Regions from separate parts of the Neorhizobium sp. T25_27 genome, predicted to be linked through region 1. Evidence: riboswitches for the same ligand, from Rfam matches in the RefSeq annotation. Region 1 holds a riboswitch; the other holds the start of a gene.
What was found. A riboswitch is a leader RNA that binds a small molecule or an ion and turns the genes downstream of it on or off. The one in region 1 is predicted to bind cobalamin.
Positions count from the first base shown of each region.

Region 1 (9,413 bases):
CATTCGACGAACTGCATGACGCCGCCTTCGTGGAGTGGCGAATAGGGACCCGGCTCATAAGCGGGCGAGCGGATGCCGAAGGCGTTTTCCTCGACGATCTGGCGGTCCTGGTCGTTGGTCATGTTCCAGACATGGGTCAGTTCCTCGAGATTGTAGTCGACGCCCTCGACCGCATCCTTGTGGACCAGCCATTTTGTGGTGACCGCCGTTTCCTCCGGCCCGAGCGGGGTGACGCGGAACGAGATCGCGTGGTCGCCCAGAATGTGGTTCCAGCTGCTCGGATAGTGGAAGAGCAGCATGGTGCCGATCGAGTTGATCGTTACGTCCTCGGAGAGTTTGCGCTGCACGGCGTTGCGGCCGCTCATCGTATAACTCTCGGCATCTTCGATCAGCGGCATGCGCGCGACGCGGAACTGGCCGGTCTCGTCCATCCGGAATTCGCTCGGCAACCCGGCCTCCTCGCAACGCTGCCAATGGGCGGCGATGACCGGATCGTCCTTGGCGCCCTGGACGCCGGTTGCGGTGGGCGATTCCGGATAGGTGCGGCAGAGCTCCGGGTGGTTGGCGGCGCAGTGGTAGCACTCGCGGTTGTTTTCCCAGACGAGCTTCCAATTGCCCTTCTCGATGATCGTCGACTGGTGCGCGACCTTGGCTTCCGAGAGGCGATGCGGGGCCATATAGGGCTCGATCGCCGCACGAACCGGCGCGAAATCCGGCGCCTCGTTCGCAAGGCAGATGAAGATAAAGCCCGCCACGCTTTCGCAATGGACCTTCTTCATGCTGAACTGGGTCTTGTCGAAGTCCTGGCCCATCTGGCGGCCGACCAGAAGCGAGCCGTCCAGCTCGTAGGTCCATTGGTGGTAGGGACAGACGAGCCGGACCGCCGAGCCATGCTCCTTGGTGCAGACGCGGCTGCCGCGATGGCGGCAGGTATTGTGCAGCGCCCGGATCTGGTTGTCGCGGCCGCGCACGACGACGACCGGATAATCGCCGATCTGCAGGGTGAAATAGGCTCCGGCCTTGGGCAGCTCGCAATCATGCCCGACGAACAGCCAGTCGCGATACCAGATCATTTCCAGATCGAGCTTGAAATAGGCGGGATCGGTATAGAAGGGCTGTTCGAGGCTGAAGCCTTCACGGCGGTTCTTAAGCTGCCGCAGGGCTTGATTGCGAATTTCCATATTATCTTCCTCGTCAATGTGGACAGCGGAAGGACATGGAAATGCCGGCCGGCCTTCAAGGCCCACCCAACACCCTGTCCCGAACGCCCGCCGCGTCCGGTCGTCATTTTTGATCCCGAGGCTGGTTTCCGGGCTCAGGAGCTTGTCCCGTTCAGGGGACCGGCTCGGCGCCTTCCCGGGTGGCCCTTGCGGCTCTTTCCCAGTGGCTCATGCCGTGCCTTATTGCTCCACCACCGTTGCGGGGGCAGCGCCAGATTAGGGTTTCTAAAGACCCCTGCCGGCTTCCCAATTCTCCGCCTTCCCTAGTCAGGCGGCACCTCAAGATCGAGGCGGATATAATCATCGAGCGAGCGTGTCGCATAGGCGACATTGCGACATCGGCAACCGCGTTGGCGACAGCGGCGAAACGGCCCAAAATGCAACACTCCAGCCCCGCGAAAGCGAAACCTGTCATTAAGGGATAAGCCATAAAATCCCGGCGTGAATGGGAGCGATGCCACCGTGCAGGCCAAGGGAAAGATCCGTTACTACAAAGCCCCTCCACCGCCTCCGGCGCCGGTGGTAGTGAAGACTGCTTCCCATTCCGAATTCCTCCGGACGGGGCGCAGCTCCCGCTACAATCCGGTCTGGCTGCCGGAAGAGCGCCGCTATCTCACCCATAACGAAGTCGCCGAGCGCACGGGCAAAAGGCTCGAGGCAGCTGGGGAAACGAGCCACAACCGGATCAACTCCTTCCATCGCTCGATCAACTTTCCGAAGATCATCTTCCACCACACGCTCGATGAGCGGCCGCATCTCGGCTATTGCCACGTCACCGCGGCAAGAACGTTTCTTCCACGCGGCGGCCCGGTGAGCTGGTCGTTCTATATCGCCAACTTCTTCTCCAAGATCGGCGAGGAAGAAACCTTTTTCGAGCATATCAGCCCGGCCAATTCACGCATGTATTTTGCCGTTGCGGTCGAACGCGAGGCGGGTCAGCCGCTGCAGATCAACCGCACGATCCGCAAGAACGGCCTTCTGTTCCAGACCAATGATCCGATGGAAGCCATCAAGAACGTGCTGATGCTCGGCACTTCCAACGAAATGCTCCGCGAGATCATCAAAAAGCTTTGAAGACGCCCGGGTCCGCGTTATTGACGGGCGGATATGACGGCTCAAATCATCGACATCACCCGGGATCATGCCGGCGCGCTTCGTCAAGCCTGCACCGTCCTTGGCGACGGCTTGCCCGTGGCGATCCCGACCGAGACGGTCTACGGACTTGCGGCCGACGCCACCAATCCCGCCGCCATCACCCGCATCTACGAGACCAAGGGCCGGCCGCGCTTCAACCCGCTGATCTGCCACATGTCGGATCTCGACATGGCCGAGCGCTATGCCGACTTCGATCCGATCTCGCGCAGGCTTGCCGAAGCCTTCTGGCCAGGCCCCCTCACCCTGATCCTTCCGCTGAAGCCCGAGAGCGGCATTCATGCGCTGGCGACGGCCGGGCTCGATACGATCGGCATCCGGCTTCCCAAGGGCTTCGCTTCCGAGCTCATCCGCGCCTTCGGAAAGCCACTCGCGGCCCCCAGCGCCAATACGTCCGGCAAGGTGAGCCCGACCAGCGCGCGCCACGTGGCCGACGACCTGGGCGAGAAGCTGGCGTTGATCATCGACGGCGGTGCGGCTCCGGTCGGTGTCGAATCGACCATCGTTCGCGTCGAGAACGGCGTGATCCGGCTGCTGAGACCGGGCGGAGTGGCCGCCGAAGAGATCGAGAAGGCAACCGGTCTTGCGGTGATCCGGCCTGAGGGACCGGCGGCGATCATCGAGGCTCCCGGCATGCTGGCCTCTCATTATGCGCCGGGTGCAGCGGTGAGGCTCAACGCCGACCATGTCGTGGCCGGCGAGGTGTTGATCCGGCTCGGTTCTGCTCCAGTGAAGGGAATGGAACTCGCCGCGGCGGTTTTTGACCTGAGCCCGTCCGGTGACCTTGCGCAAGCGGCGGCAAATCTGTTCGATTACCTGAAGCGCGCCGACGCCACCGGCGCCGCCAGCATCGCCGTCACGCCCATTCCCGACCATGGGCTCGGCGAGGCGATCAACGACCGGCTGGCGAGGGCGGCCGCCCCGCGGGAATAAGCCGGGGCTAAAGAGGAGGAGACGCCGATGGACATTTCAGGGCCGAACCCAGAGCTTCTCGACCGCTTCGCGGCGATCGTCGGTAAGAACCACGTCCTGCGCGACGCCAACGATCTTGCGCCGCATCTCGTCGAGGGCCGCGGGCTCTACAAAGGTTCTTCGCCGATGCTCCTGAAGCCGGGCTCGGTCGAGGAAGTGTCGGCGATCCTGAAGCTTGCGAGCGAAACCGGCACGCCGATCGTGCCCCAGACCGGCAATACCGGCCTCGTCGGGGGGCAGACCCCGCGTACCGGCGGCAGCGACCTGATCGTCTCGCTCGAACGGATGAACCGCATCCGCGACGTCGATCCGGTCGCAAACGTGCTGGTCGCCGACGGCGGCGCCATCCTTGCCGACGTGCAGAAGGCGGCGGAAGCGGTCGACCGGCTGTTTCCGCTGTCGCTCGGTTCGGAAGGCTCCTGCCGCATCGGCGGCAACCTCTCCACCAATGCCGGCGGCACCGCCGTGCTCGCCTACGGGAATACCCGCCAACTCTGCCTCGGGCTCGAAGTGGTGCTGCCGACAGGCGAGATCTGGGACGGCCTGCGCCGGCTCAAGAAGGACAATACCGGCTACGACCTGCGCGACCTCTTCATCGGCGCGGAAGGCACGCTCGGCATCATCACCGGCGCGGTGCTGAAACTCTTCCCGCAGCCGGTCGGGCACCAGGTCGCACTTGCCGGCCTCAACTCGCCGGCAGACGCGCTAAAACTCTTCGAGCGAGCCTCGAACCTCTGCGGCACGGCGCTGACCGGTTTCGAGCTGATGCCGCGCATCGGCATCGAATTCGTGGCTCGGCATATAGAGGGCGTGCGCGATCCGCTCTCCGAGCCGCATCCGTGGTATGCGCTGATCGACATATCGACTTCGGATTCCGCCGAGACAGCCAATTCCATGGTGCAGTCGCTGCTCGAACAGGGTTTTGAAGCGGGCCTCATCCGCGACGCCGTGATCGCCTCCTCCGTCGCCCAGCAGAAGGCGCTCTGGCACATGCGCGAAAGCATGTCCGACGCCCAGAAGCCGGAGGGCGGCTCGATCAAGCACGACGTGTCGGTGCCCGTCTCGAAAATCCCGAGCTTCATGGCAGAGGCCGAGCAGGCGGTGCTGGCAGCCATGCCGGGAGCCCGGGTCTGCGCCTTCGGCCATCTCGGCGACGGCAACATCCATTACAACATCTCGCAGCCGACGAGCGCCGACATGGCCGCCGACAAGGCAGCCTTCATCGGCCGCTGGCGGGAAATCAACGCGATCGTCCACGGCATCGTGCTCGCCGCCGGCGGGTCGATTTCGGCTGAACACGGCATCGGTCAATTGAAGCGCGACGAGCTTGCCCATATCCGCTCGCCGATCGAGATGGACCTGATGCGGCGCATCAAGCAGGCGTTCGACCCGGCCGGCATCATGAACCCCGGCAAGGTCGTGATCATTCCATGAGCCAACCGTCGAAGACCACGATCCGGATCGACCTCGACAACGGCGTGCGGCTCGGTCCGGGCAAGGCGCAGCTTCTGGAACTGATCGCCGAACACGGCTCGATCCGCGCGGCTGGCGCCTCGATCGGCATGTCCTACCGGCGGGCATGGCTGCTCGGAGACGAAATCAACCGGATGTTCAAGGAGCCAGCGATCTTTACCCGCCATGGGGGGAAAAGCGGCGGGGGTGCGGGCCTGACCGAATTCGGCCAGGAACTGCTGTCCCGCTACCGGCGGATGGAAAAGGCAAGCCGCGACGCCATGCGCGCGGACCTCGACTGGCTCGAATCGAACGCCGATCCGCACTTTGAGACGACCGGCAAGAGCGATGACGCCTGAGAAGACCGGTTAGCTCTCAGCTCATCCTGATCTGGGACAATGCCCACAGGGTATCCGAGCTGATGCCCGCCGAGCCGCCGCCGCCACTCAGGATGCTCACCGCCGATGCCGTGTTCACACTGTTCTCCAGATCGTACATGATCGTGAAACGCTGCACCAATTTCCTCACCTTTTCCGGATCGGAAAGGTCTTCGAGATCGAGCTTCTTCTCCACTATCTTGGCCTGCTGATCGACATCCATATTGCCGATTTCCGGAGGCAGGCTGAAGGTGATGCGGAAGAACTCCATCAGCGCCTCGTCGCCGAGGATCACGTAAGGATCGGTGATGCTGTCGGACATGCGCTCGAAATAGAGCGCGAGGCGGACACCCGGATTTTCCTCGCCCTGCTGGGTTTCGAGCATCTGGCGGACGTAAAGGTCCTGGGTCGCGACAACTTCGCCGCCGTTCTGGGCCTCGCCTGCGGCGCTGCGGTCGATCTCGCCCTTGGAATCGAAGTTGAAGGTGCCGACGATCTGTGCAAACCGCTTGTCCGTCTGGGTATTGACGAAGCTCTCGGGATCGGCGGGATCCGAGTTGAAAGCTTCCTTCAAGAAGTCGTTGGTGACCGTGGAAGGATCTATCCCCTTGGAGATCATCAGGATGTCGAGCGTCTTGCGGTCGGCCAGCAGCTCGTCGCGGCTGCCGATACGCTGCATCGCGGCGGTATAATATTTCGCCTCGGTCTGGGCTTTCTCCCTGGCCGCCTTGAGTTCGTCGCCTTCCATGAACCGGCTTTGGCGCAGGATATAGTCCTTGGCGACATTGGTGATCGCCGCATTGGACTGGAGCAGCACCTGCCGCGTGACGCCCCCTTTTGTGTCGAAGTTGAAGAACTTGGCAAGCGAGACGAAGCGCTCGTCCTTCAGCTTGTAGATATAGCTGTTCGGATCGGAAAGGTCGCTTTTCAGGGCTTGCTTGATCGTCAGTTTCGAAACAGTCGTCGGGTCGAGGCCAACCGCCTCAAGAGCAAAGTCGAAGGAGTCCTGGGCGTCCTTGTGCAGGAAGTCGTCAAGCGTCTTCACCTCAAAAAGCCTGAGCTTGTAGAACTTGATGGTCTTGTCGAGATCCGCTTCCTGCTTGTCGTCCCAGCGGCTCATGTAGTTGCTGCGGGTGGAGCTGGTCTGCAATTCGTCCTGGGCCTGGCCGGCGGCGACGGTACCGTCGGTATTGAAATTGAAGGCCTTCGCCAGGTCGAGATATTCCGGATTGGTCGCGCCGAACCGATTAGCGTAGCTGTCCGGATCGGAGAGGTCGCTCGTCAAGATCTGCTCGATCGTCGATTTTACGACCGTGGCCTTGTCGAGATTGAAGGCAACCCTGATATATTTGAGAAGTCGCGGGTCGTCGATGAAGTCGCTGATATTGTCCGCCGTCTTGAGCTCCTGCTCGAAGAGCTCCTGGTTGAACATCGCCTCGGCATGCGTGATACGGGTCTGCTTGTTGAAGAAGCCGCCGACGATCTCCAGCAGCTTTTCCGGGGTGACCGCGCCGCCTGCAGGCACCGAGCCGTCCGCATTGAAGTTGAAATCCTCGGCAAGCGATTTCATCAAGCCGAGATACGGCGCATCGGACGCCCCGGCGGCGATGAGCTTTGCTAGTTCGGCGCGCCGCTCGGCCGTCTGGGCGATCGGCACCAGCCTGCCATCCAGCTCGGTGTAACGCGTCTGCGATGTGGCAAGAGTGTCCTGGTCCCTCTGGATCGCCTCTACCGTTTTTGTCAATTCCACCTGCATAGCGTCGATCTGGGATTGGACCGCCGCGGGATCGCTGCTGCCGGGCAATTCAGCCTGCTTGGCGGCGATCTGTGTTTCGAGATCGGTTTTCCTCTGCTGGCCAAGCGCGAGCGAATCCTGCAGAGCGGGAATGCCGGTACTGAGGCTCAGCCGCTCGGCAAGCTCACTGTCCTCGGTTTTCATCGCATTATGCTGGTCGAGAGTGTTGCCGTAGGCGGTGTTGTAGAAGCTGGTCGGGTCGGCCGGATCGCTAACCAGCACGCCGCGGATCGCATTGTAATTGTAGTATTTCGTATCGATGCCATAGGCAGTGAACAGGTAATCGCGGAGCCTCGGATTGGCCAGCAGCTGATCGACGTTGGTGATATTGCCGGTATCGCCCAGCATCGCCTTGAAATAACGGGTGTCGTCCTCGAACACATCGTTCTGGGCGGCGATCGTCTGGTCATAGGTATCGAAGAGCTCCTCCATCTGCCCATTGGACTGGGCGGCGGCCCCTTCTCCGTTGGAAACGCCGAAATTGAAGGCTGCGGCGATATTCTGATATCGATCGTCGGTCAGGCGGTTCGCAAAGCTGTTGTCGTCGCTGAGATCGCTTTCCAGCACCTGCTTCATGAACGCCTTGGCGTAGATCATGTCATCCAGGCCATGGGCCTGCATCGCATAGGAATAGAGACGATAGTTATCGAGGAACTCGTCGACCGTTTTAATCTTGCCGATATTTTCCTGGTAGTATTTCGTGTCGCTGACGACCATCGTCTGCCCAGCAATCGTCTTCAGGCTTTTCTGCATGTCGCGATTGACAAGATCGAAGGTGAGATAGGTCGATACCACGGAAAGGCCCCACGAGTCGGAATGATGCTGCCGCAATCATCGCGACCTAGCCTTGCCCGGGGCTTTTCTGGGCGTTCCGGCGTCCCGCCGGGATTGTCCCAGGCCTGCACAGGAATGCCGCGATTCACCTTCCGGAAACCCAAAAGCGTGCCCTTTCGCTAACCATCCAGGCAGGCAAGGCTTCTTTAACCGCTATTTTTAAGCAGTCTCGAACATGGCCCGCCCTATGCTTTGGCTATCAGAGGACAAAAGTCCCGTAGAGAAACCGGCAACGGCTCTCAGGTAAAACAAGGGTAGCATATCGATGACCAACACTGTTCTGAAGCCCGTTTGGGCAGGGTCGACATTCAGGCTCGATCCGTCTCGTTTCCCGCAGCAGGTTACCTATGCGCTGCGCGAGACATCAGGAGATGTCTCCATCACCATCGACGAACGCGGCGCTGTGCTGCGTAAGATCCTTCCCGCAAGCGGCCTGCCACTCTCCTTCGCCTTGCCCGCCCGCGCCTTCAAAGGGGTTGCGGCCCGCGCCATAGACCACGGCGACGGCGAGGTGACGGTCACGCTCGAACTGCATCACGACGATCCGGATCTGTGCATTCCGCTGCTCGTCGCCCACGACCTCTGCGACATCGCCGCCGACTGGCGGAGCTGGTCGGACGCCTATCGCATTCCAATGCTGATGGTGGAAGCCGACGGCATCGCCCGGCCGCTGGAAAACCACATCGGCGACGTGCGCACCAATGCCGTCAGGCAGCGCCGCCGTCATTCCTATTTCGCGGCTCGTCGCCCGCGCTTCCTGGTCCGCCGCACCACCGGCAGCCTCGGCGTGACGATGAAGATCGAAGGCAAGGAAATTATCGCGCGTCGGTAGGGCTTTGCTTGTCCCTTTGTCCACCGCCCGCGCGATAAGGTGGGAGAGAGCCCGATCCTCAAGCGGTCGGGCTTTTTCCATTAAAGGGCGAGCGACAGGGCGAGGCCGGCAAACAGGATCGCGCCGACCCGGTTGTTCGACTTGAAAAGCTTCAGGCACTGGTCGGCATTGTCGATATCGAGGACCAGAACCTGCCAGCCGAACATCAGCGCCGCGGCGGAAAGGCCGAGATAGGCCAGGAAACCGACGCCGGCCGATCCGAAAGCGAGCAGCAGGAAGACGAGCGTCAGGCCGTAAAGGCCGATCAGCCAAGGCTTGGTATTGTCGCCGAACAGACGCGCGGTCGAGCGTACCCCGATCAGCTCGTCATCCTCCTTGTCCTGATGGGCATAGATCGTGTCGTATCCGATCGTCCAGGCAATGGCGGCAAGATAGAGCCAGATGGCCGCAAGCGAGAGACTGCCGAACGTTGCGGCCCAGCCCATCAGCGCGCCCCAGGAAAAGGCGACGCCCAGGAAAAATTGCGGCCAGTCGGTAAACCGCTTGGCGAACGGATAAATCGCCACCACTGCCAGGGACAGGATGCCGAGCAGGATGGTGAAAGCGTTGAACTGGACAAGGACGAGCAGACCGATCAACGCCTGCACGGCGATGAAGACCTTGGCCTCGAAGCGGGAGACGCGGCCGGAGGGCAGCGGCCGAGAGCGGGTGCGCGCCACTTCCATGTCGATGTCATGGTCTACCAGATCGTTATAGGTGCAGCCGGCGCCGCGCATGGC
Region 1 covers NZ_PVBJ01000004.1:191,182-200,594, reverse strand. Annotated here, with positions in the region: gene C5J24_RS14235 (aromatic ring-hydroxylating dioxygenase subunit alpha) at 1-1,181, opposite strand, end outside; cobalamin riboswitch at 1,283-1,517, opposite strand; gene C5J24_RS14230 (DUF6656 family protein) at 1,683-2,294, shown strand; gene C5J24_RS14225 (L-threonylcarbamoyladenylate synthase) at 2,328-3,305, shown strand; gene C5J24_RS14220 (FAD-binding oxidoreductase) at 3,333-4,778, shown strand; gene C5J24_RS14215 (winged helix-turn-helix domain-containing protein) at 4,775-5,155, shown strand; gene C5J24_RS14210 (DUF1217 domain-containing protein) at 5,172-7,763, opposite strand; gene C5J24_RS14205 (DUF6101 family protein) at 8,068-8,634, shown strand; gene ubiA (4-hydroxybenzoate octaprenyltransferase) at 8,715-9,413, opposite strand, start outside.

Region 2 (7,075 bases), on a different contig from region 1:
ACCACCTGCGCCCCGACCTCGCTCTGCGGCTTCAGGAGCACCGGGTTCATGTGGACGCTGAGCGGCGCGCCGGCGGCGCGCGCCTGCAACGCCTGCGCCCGACCGATTTCGCCGCCGTCTGCGGTGACCGCGGCATTGTTCGACATGTTCTGCGGCTTGAACGGCATGATCTTCAGGCCGCGCAGCGTAAAGGCGCGGGCAAGCCCGGCCACGACCAGCGACTTGCCCACATCCGAGCCCGTTCCCTGAAACATCAGCGCCCGAGCTGGCTTGACCCGAACCATGGCTAAAACTCGATACCGGCCTGGGCCTTCACGCCCGCCTTGAAGTGGTGTTTGACCAGCGACATCTCGGTCACCATGTCGGCGGCCTCGATCAGTGCCGGCTTGGCGTTACGGCCGGTGACGACCACATGCAGATCCGGCCGCCGTGCCTGTAGCGCGGCGACGATCTTGTCGAGATCGAGATAGTCATAACGAAGCGCGATGTTGAGTTCGTCAAGGATGACAAGCCCGATCGTCTCGTCCGCCATCAGCTCGAGTGCCTTTTCCCAGGCCTTTTCCGCCGCGGCGACGTCGCGCTTCAGGTCCTGGGTCTCCCAGGTGAAACCCTCGCCCATCGTGTGCCAGACGACGCGGTCGCCGAAGACGGCGAGCGCGGGCTGCTCCCCGGTCGACCAGGCGCCCTTGATGAACTGTACGACGCCGACCCGGCGGTTGTTGCCGAGCATGCGCAGCGCCAGGCCGAAGGCAGCTGTGGATTTGCCCTTGCCGGGCCCGGTATGGACGATGAGAAGACCCTTTTCCTGGGTCTTCTCGGCCACTTCCGCATCCTGAACCGCCTTGCGGTTCGCCATCTTGGCGCGGTGACGCTCGACGGACGCCTCGTCGATCTCCTTCACCGGGAAGCAAGCTTCGCCGGAGATCCGGCAGAAGCTTCCTCGCCAGCGCGGAACTTTTCGCGGACGACCCCGGCCAGCGCACCGAGCACCGCCCAGAACACCAGGTTGGTGGCGTAGACGGCGTTGACGAAGCGAGCATGGAGATCCATCGGGACCGCCGTTTCATGGCTTGGCGGCAGCGGCGCGCCGACCAGATGCGGGGCGATCAGCAGCACGATCGCAAGGGCTGCAAACACAGCCGAGCGGGTATAGGCGAGCAGGCCGAGACCCACTGCCGTGCAGACCGCCGTCGAGACCCACCAGATCTGGCGCGGGCCGAGTTCCGCAGCCGGCATGCCGGGCAGTTCCGGCGGCAGGCCGAGGCCGGGCGCAAGGATGACGGCGAGGAAGCCGGCAATGCCGAACATCAGGCCGCCGCGCCAGCCCTTGAAGCCGCCGAACGCTTCCGAGGCGGCAACCAGGACAAGGGCAAAACCGATAGCCGACAGCATGTCTGCGGCAGCAGTATAGATGAAACGCTCGAAGCCATCGGCGGGAGCCCACGCTTCGTCGCCGTGGTGATGCTCGGCGGCCGATGCCGTGGCGCCTGCGGCCGGCGCAGCATCATGGCTGTGGCCTGCCTCAGGCGCGGCATTCTCGAACACTTCCGCCTGCAGGATCAGCGGCACGGTGGAGAAGCTCTGCATCACGGTCAGTAGCAGTCCGGACAAAAGCCCGGCGATCACCGCCGTGAAGACGATGTTGCGAAACAACGACATTGGGGAGAACTCCTCAGTGGCAGGGGAAGGCGAGCGAGTGGCGCGTGTCATGCGCGGCATTGTGGACGACTTCCAGATGCGAGAAGCCGACAAAGCCGACGATGAACAGGCCGAGCAGGGCCGTCATGCTGAGGGGAATGATCTTCGAAGCGGAGAGGCTGACTGCAGCTGCAGCAGAGTTCGTAACCATGGTCTCGTCCTTTCGCCCTCCACCCGAGGGCCGTTCACGTTCTTTGCCGCCTCTGGCAGGTCTCCTGGCTCGCGGATCGGACGCCTTCTCCCGCCTTCCCAGGATCCCGTTGGCCGGATTTCCCAGTGGCTTGACGGCCAAACAGCCGTTTTGGTCGAAGACTTTCCGCTTACAGTTGCGGGGGCAGCCGCGGGTTGGACGGCAGAATTCCGTCGCACCGCATTCCCTCTAAAACCCTTTCGGGCACCATAGGCTCGGCCACTATAGACGAATTCGGCGTGACGGCAATCGCCTTTGCGACGCATTGACATGGGCCTGCGACCGGGCTTACTTGAAAGGAGATGGTCCCTTTCCGGCAACGGGGAGGGCTAAGAGAGAATGCGGTGCGATCCCTTTTTTCAGGACCAATGCCGCGGCTGCCCCCGCAACTGTAGGCGGCGAGCCATTGCCTAAAACGGCCATTTGGCCGTCAAGCCACTGGGAAATCCGGCCAACGGTATCCTGGGAAGGCAGGCAAATGGCGACGACCCGCGAGCCAGGAGACCTGCCGTCCGATTAATTTTGCTTCACCGGGCGGGGTGCTCCGGAGGAAGTTTCTCGATCACCGCAGAGGGATTTCGACCTTCTGCTCCGCGCCCCGATTTTTCGACCCCGGCGGGAACGCGGCTGACCGATGAGTGACCACCGACCAGATGATCCGGCAACCGCCGGCCCGGCAGATGTGACGATTTTCGTCTGCACCAATTGCCGTGACGCGTCCGACGGCGAAATCCGGCCCGGCATCGCACTGATCGCGGCGCTGCGCGAGGCAGCAAACGGCAAGCCGCTCGCGGTCAAGCCGGTCACCTGCCTTGCCAATTGCGAAAAAAGCCCGAGCGCCGCCTTCAACCACAAGAGCGGCTGGTCCTATGTCTTCGGCCACCTGTCGCTCGACAATGTCGAGGACATCGTCACCGGCGCGATGATGCTGGCCGAGGACGAGCGCGGCTTCCTTCCCCTTCGCGGCCGCCCGACCTGCCTGCGCGGCAAGGGCATGACGGCCCGTATTCCACCCTTTCATCACCACGAGGACATGCCATCATGAGCGTTTCGTTCGACCGCGTTCCCTGCACCGTCGTTACCGGGTTTCTGGGAGCCGGCAAGACCACGCTGATCCGCAACCTGATCGAAAACCTGAAGGGCAAGCGGCTGGCGATCATCGTCAATGAATTCGGCGATGTCGGCATCGACGGCGACGTGCTGAAAGGCTGCGGCATCGAAAGCTGCCCGGAAGACAATATCATCGAGCTCGCCAACGGCTGCATCTGCTGCACCGTGGCGGACGATTTCGTGCCGGCGATCGACCGGATCCTGGCTATCGAACCCCGCGTCGACCACATCCTCATCGAAACCTCCGGCCTCGCGCTGCCGAAACCCCTCGTCCAGGCCTTCCAATGGCCTGACGTCAAGGCACGGGTGACGGTCGACGCGGTGATTGCCGTGGTCGACGGACTGGCGCTCGCTGAAGGTCGCGTTGCCGACGATCACGAGGCGCTGGAAGCGCAGCGCGACGCGGACGGTTCGATCGACCATGACGATCCGGTCGAGGAAGTGTTCGAGGACCAGGTGGCCTGCGCCGACATGATCGTGCTCACCAAGAGCGACCTCCTGGATGCCGCCGGCCTCGCGACCGCCAGGGATCGCGTGTCCGCCCATCTGCCACGTGCCGTGAAAATCGTCTCGGCTGCCAACGGCGCCATCGATCCGGCCGTGCTGATCGGCCTCGGCCTCGCCGTCGAGGACGATATCGAAAACCGCAAGACCCATCACGACGACGAACTCGACCACGATCACGACGATTTCGACAGCTTCGTCGTCGATCTGGCCGCAGTCACCGACGCCGAACAGCTCGCCGCACGCATTTCCGCGACGGCGGAGGCGGAAAACGTGCTGCGCATAAAAGGCTTCGTGGAAGTCGCGAACAAGCCGATGCGCCTGCAGGTTCAGGCGGTAGGATCGCGCGTGAACCATTATTTCGACCGCGCCTGGGCACCCGGCGAAGCGCGGACAAGCCGCCTCGTCGTGATCGGCGAAAAAGGCATCGACCGCGCCGCGATCGAAAGGATGCTGGCCGCATAAGAAGGCCCGAGGGAAGGATGCACATACTCGCCACCACATCGTCGTCGCTTGACGACCTCATCGAACCGGTCGACCTCAACCAGTCGCCGGCCGATGTGGTGGTGCTGTCCTTTTCCGGCAGCGACCTGAACGGCATCGCGGCCGTCTGGGGCTCAAACTTGCCGAGCCTGCGGCTGACCAGCCTTTCCGACCTGCGCCATCCGATGTCCGTCGATCTCTGGATCGAGAAGACGGCGGCCCATGCCAAGATCATCCTGGTGCGCATTCTCGGCGGTTACGATCGCTGGGCTTATGGCGTCGAGGAACTTTCGCGCATGGCGAAGCGGAAAAAGATCGCGCTGGCGCTGCTGCCCGGCGAATGCAGCATCCGCGACGAACGGCTGACCGCGGCCTCGACGGTTTCGGAAGACCGGATCGCCGGCATACTGAGCTGCTTCCGCGAAGGCGGGCCGGCCAATATGCGGCTTCTGGCGAAGCTCCTGACGACGCTGGCCGAAGGCAAAACGGAACCGCTGCCGCAGGCGGCCCCGGTGCCGAAGGCCGGCTACTACGCGCCCGGAAAAGGCATTGTCGAGGCCAACGACCTGCTGGCCCGCTTTGCAGCGGATGCGCCGCGCTTGCCGATCCTGTTCTACCGCTCCATGTTGCTTGCGAATGACGCGGCGCCGATCGATGCACTGTTCGACGCGCTCAAAAAGCGCGGTTTTGCACCCGTGCCGATCTTCGTCGGCGGACTGAAGGAGCCGGATGCACTGGCCTTCGTCGAACAGGCGGTCTCGGACCTGAAATCCGCCGCTATCCTTTCCACCACCGCCTTTGCCAGCGGCACGGACGGCAACGGCGAAACGATTTTCGACCGCACCGGCGTGCCGGTCTTCCAGATCGTCGTTCCCACGACCCGCCGCGATGGCTGGGCGGAGAACCGGCGCGGCCTCAACCCCGCCGACCTTGCCATGCACGTGGTCCTGCCGGAGCTCGACGGGCGCATTCTTGCCGGCGCGATTTCCTTCAAGGCAGGCGAAAGCTCCGCCAACCTCGTCAACCAGCCGGAACCGGACCGGATCGAACAGGTCGTCGAGCGTATCGCTGCCTTCCTCCGGCTCAAAACCACGCCACGGCCCGAGCGCAAGATCGTCATCCTGATGCCGGACTATCCGAGCGCGCCGGGCCGTACCGGTTATGCCGTGGGTCTGGACGTGCCACAGAGCGTGCTCGGGATGCTGCACGAATTATCAGTAGCCGGCTACGGTGTTTCGGATATCCCCGAGACCCCACGTGATCTCCTGGACCGCCTGGGTGCCAAATCCGCCGGCCACGCCCGCTCCGCCTACGTTCCCCTGCCCGTTGCAGAGGCGGCGTGGGGCGAGCCGGAAGCCGATGAAGACCTCAGGGACGGCATTTTCCGTTTCCGCGCCGCAACCTTCGGCAACATCACCGTCGCGCTCGCGCCCGACCGCGGCCGCAACGCCGATCGCCGCGCCGATTATCACAGCCCGGACCTCCCCCCGCGCCACGCGCTGATCGCCTTCGGTCAATGGATGCGCGAGACGCTTGGCGCGCATGCGATCGTCCATGTCGGCGCGCACGGGACGCTCGAATGGCTGCCGGGCAAGACCGTGGCGCTGTCGAAGGATTGTTTTCCGGAGATCGTCACCGGCGGCCTGCCGGTCGTCTATCCGTTCATCGTTTCCAATCCGGGCGAGGCGGCGGTCGCCAAACGGCGGATCGCCGCCGTCACAATCGGCCACCTGCCCCCGGTTTTGGCCGGCGCCGGGCTTTCCGAAGAACAGAAAAAGCTGGAACTGCTGGTCGACGAATACGCGCAGGCCGACGGGCTCGATCGCCGCCGCCGCGACCGGCTCGCCAAGCTGATCGTCGAGACCGCCCGCAATACCGGACTGGCGGGCGAGGCCGGCGTCTCGAACAGTGACGATCCGGATACGGCGCTCACCCGCATCGACGCCTTTCTCTGCGATCTCAAGGATTTCTCGATCAAGGAGGGCCAGCATGTCTTCGGCCAGGTGGCGCCCGGCGATGATGACCTGCTGCGTGTCCAAAGCGCCGAGACCGAACGACAGGCCTTGCTCGACGCACTCGACGGCAAGCACATCCGCCCAGGCCCATCCGGTGCCCCGGCCCGTGGCCGCCGCGACGTCATGCCGACCGGCCGCAACCTCTTCGCCAGCGATCCGCGCACGCTGCCGACGCCGACCGCGTTCGAACTCGGCAAACGTGCGGCCGATGAGATCCTGCGGCGTTATCTCCAGGATCACGGCGACTGGCCGAAAAGCCTCGTCTTCGATCTCTGGGGCAGTGCCTCCCTGCGCAGCGGCGGCGAGGAAGTGGCCCAGGTTCTGGCGCTGATGGGGGCGAGACCCGTGCAGGATACGGCGACAGGCCGCGTCACCGGCATCGAAGTCCTGCCGCCGGCAGCGCTCGGCCGCCCGCGCATCGACGTGACGCTGAGGATCTCCGGCCTGTTCCGCGACATGTTTCCGGCTCTCATCGCCTTGCTCGACGCCGCGATGCGCGCCATCGCCAGCCGCGAGGAGGCACCGGGCGACAATCCCCTGGCCGAAGAGGCAAAAACGCTCGGGCACGTCCCCTCACGCATCTTCGGCTCGGCACCAGGCACCTATGGCTCCGGCATCGAGGAAAAGCTCGCCGACGGCACTTGGGGCGAACGCGAGGAGCTGGGCCGTATCTATCTCGATGCGACGAGCCATTCCTTCGGCGGCGCGGAGGGCGATGCGAGCCACGTGCCCGGCCAGTTCGCAAACCGCATCGGCACCGCCGATCTGCTGGTCCATACGGGCGACGATCCCGGCCGCGACCTGCTGGACGGCTCGGCCGATGTCGCCTTCATCGGCGGATTTGCGGCGGCAGTCGCGGCACTCGGCGGCAAGGCGGACGTGATCGCACTCGACACGACCGATCCTCAAAAACCTCGTGCCCGTTCGATTTCCGAAGCTGTGACCCGCGTGGTGCGCGCCCGCGCCGTCAATCCACGCTTCATTGCCGGCCAGATGCGCCACGGCCCGCGCGGCGCAGCGGAACTGGTGGAAACGGTCGACCACCTGATCGGTTTTGCCGAAACCACCCATGCCA
Region 2 covers NZ_PVBJ01000012.1:170,629-177,703, reverse strand. Annotated here, with positions in the region: gene C5J24_RS26860 (cobyric acid synthase) at 1-284, opposite strand, end outside; gene cobO (cob(I)yrinic acid a,c-diamide adenosyltransferase) at 287-901, opposite strand; gene C5J24_RS26850 (CbtA family protein) at 898-1,659, opposite strand; gene C5J24_RS26845 (CbtB-domain containing protein) at 1,673-1,849, opposite strand; cobalamin riboswitch at 1,886-2,115, opposite strand; cobalamin riboswitch at 2,175-2,416, shown strand; gene C5J24_RS26840 (DUF1636 domain-containing protein) at 2,523-2,933, shown strand; gene cobW (cobalamin biosynthesis protein CobW) at 2,930-3,967, shown strand; gene cobN (cobaltochelatase subunit CobN) at 3,985-7,075, shown strand, end outside.
Region 2: another riboswitch for cobalamin. It lies ahead of C5J24_RS26840 (DUF1636 domain-containing protein); the one in region 1 lies ahead of C5J24_RS14235 (aromatic ring-hydroxylating dioxygenase subunit alpha).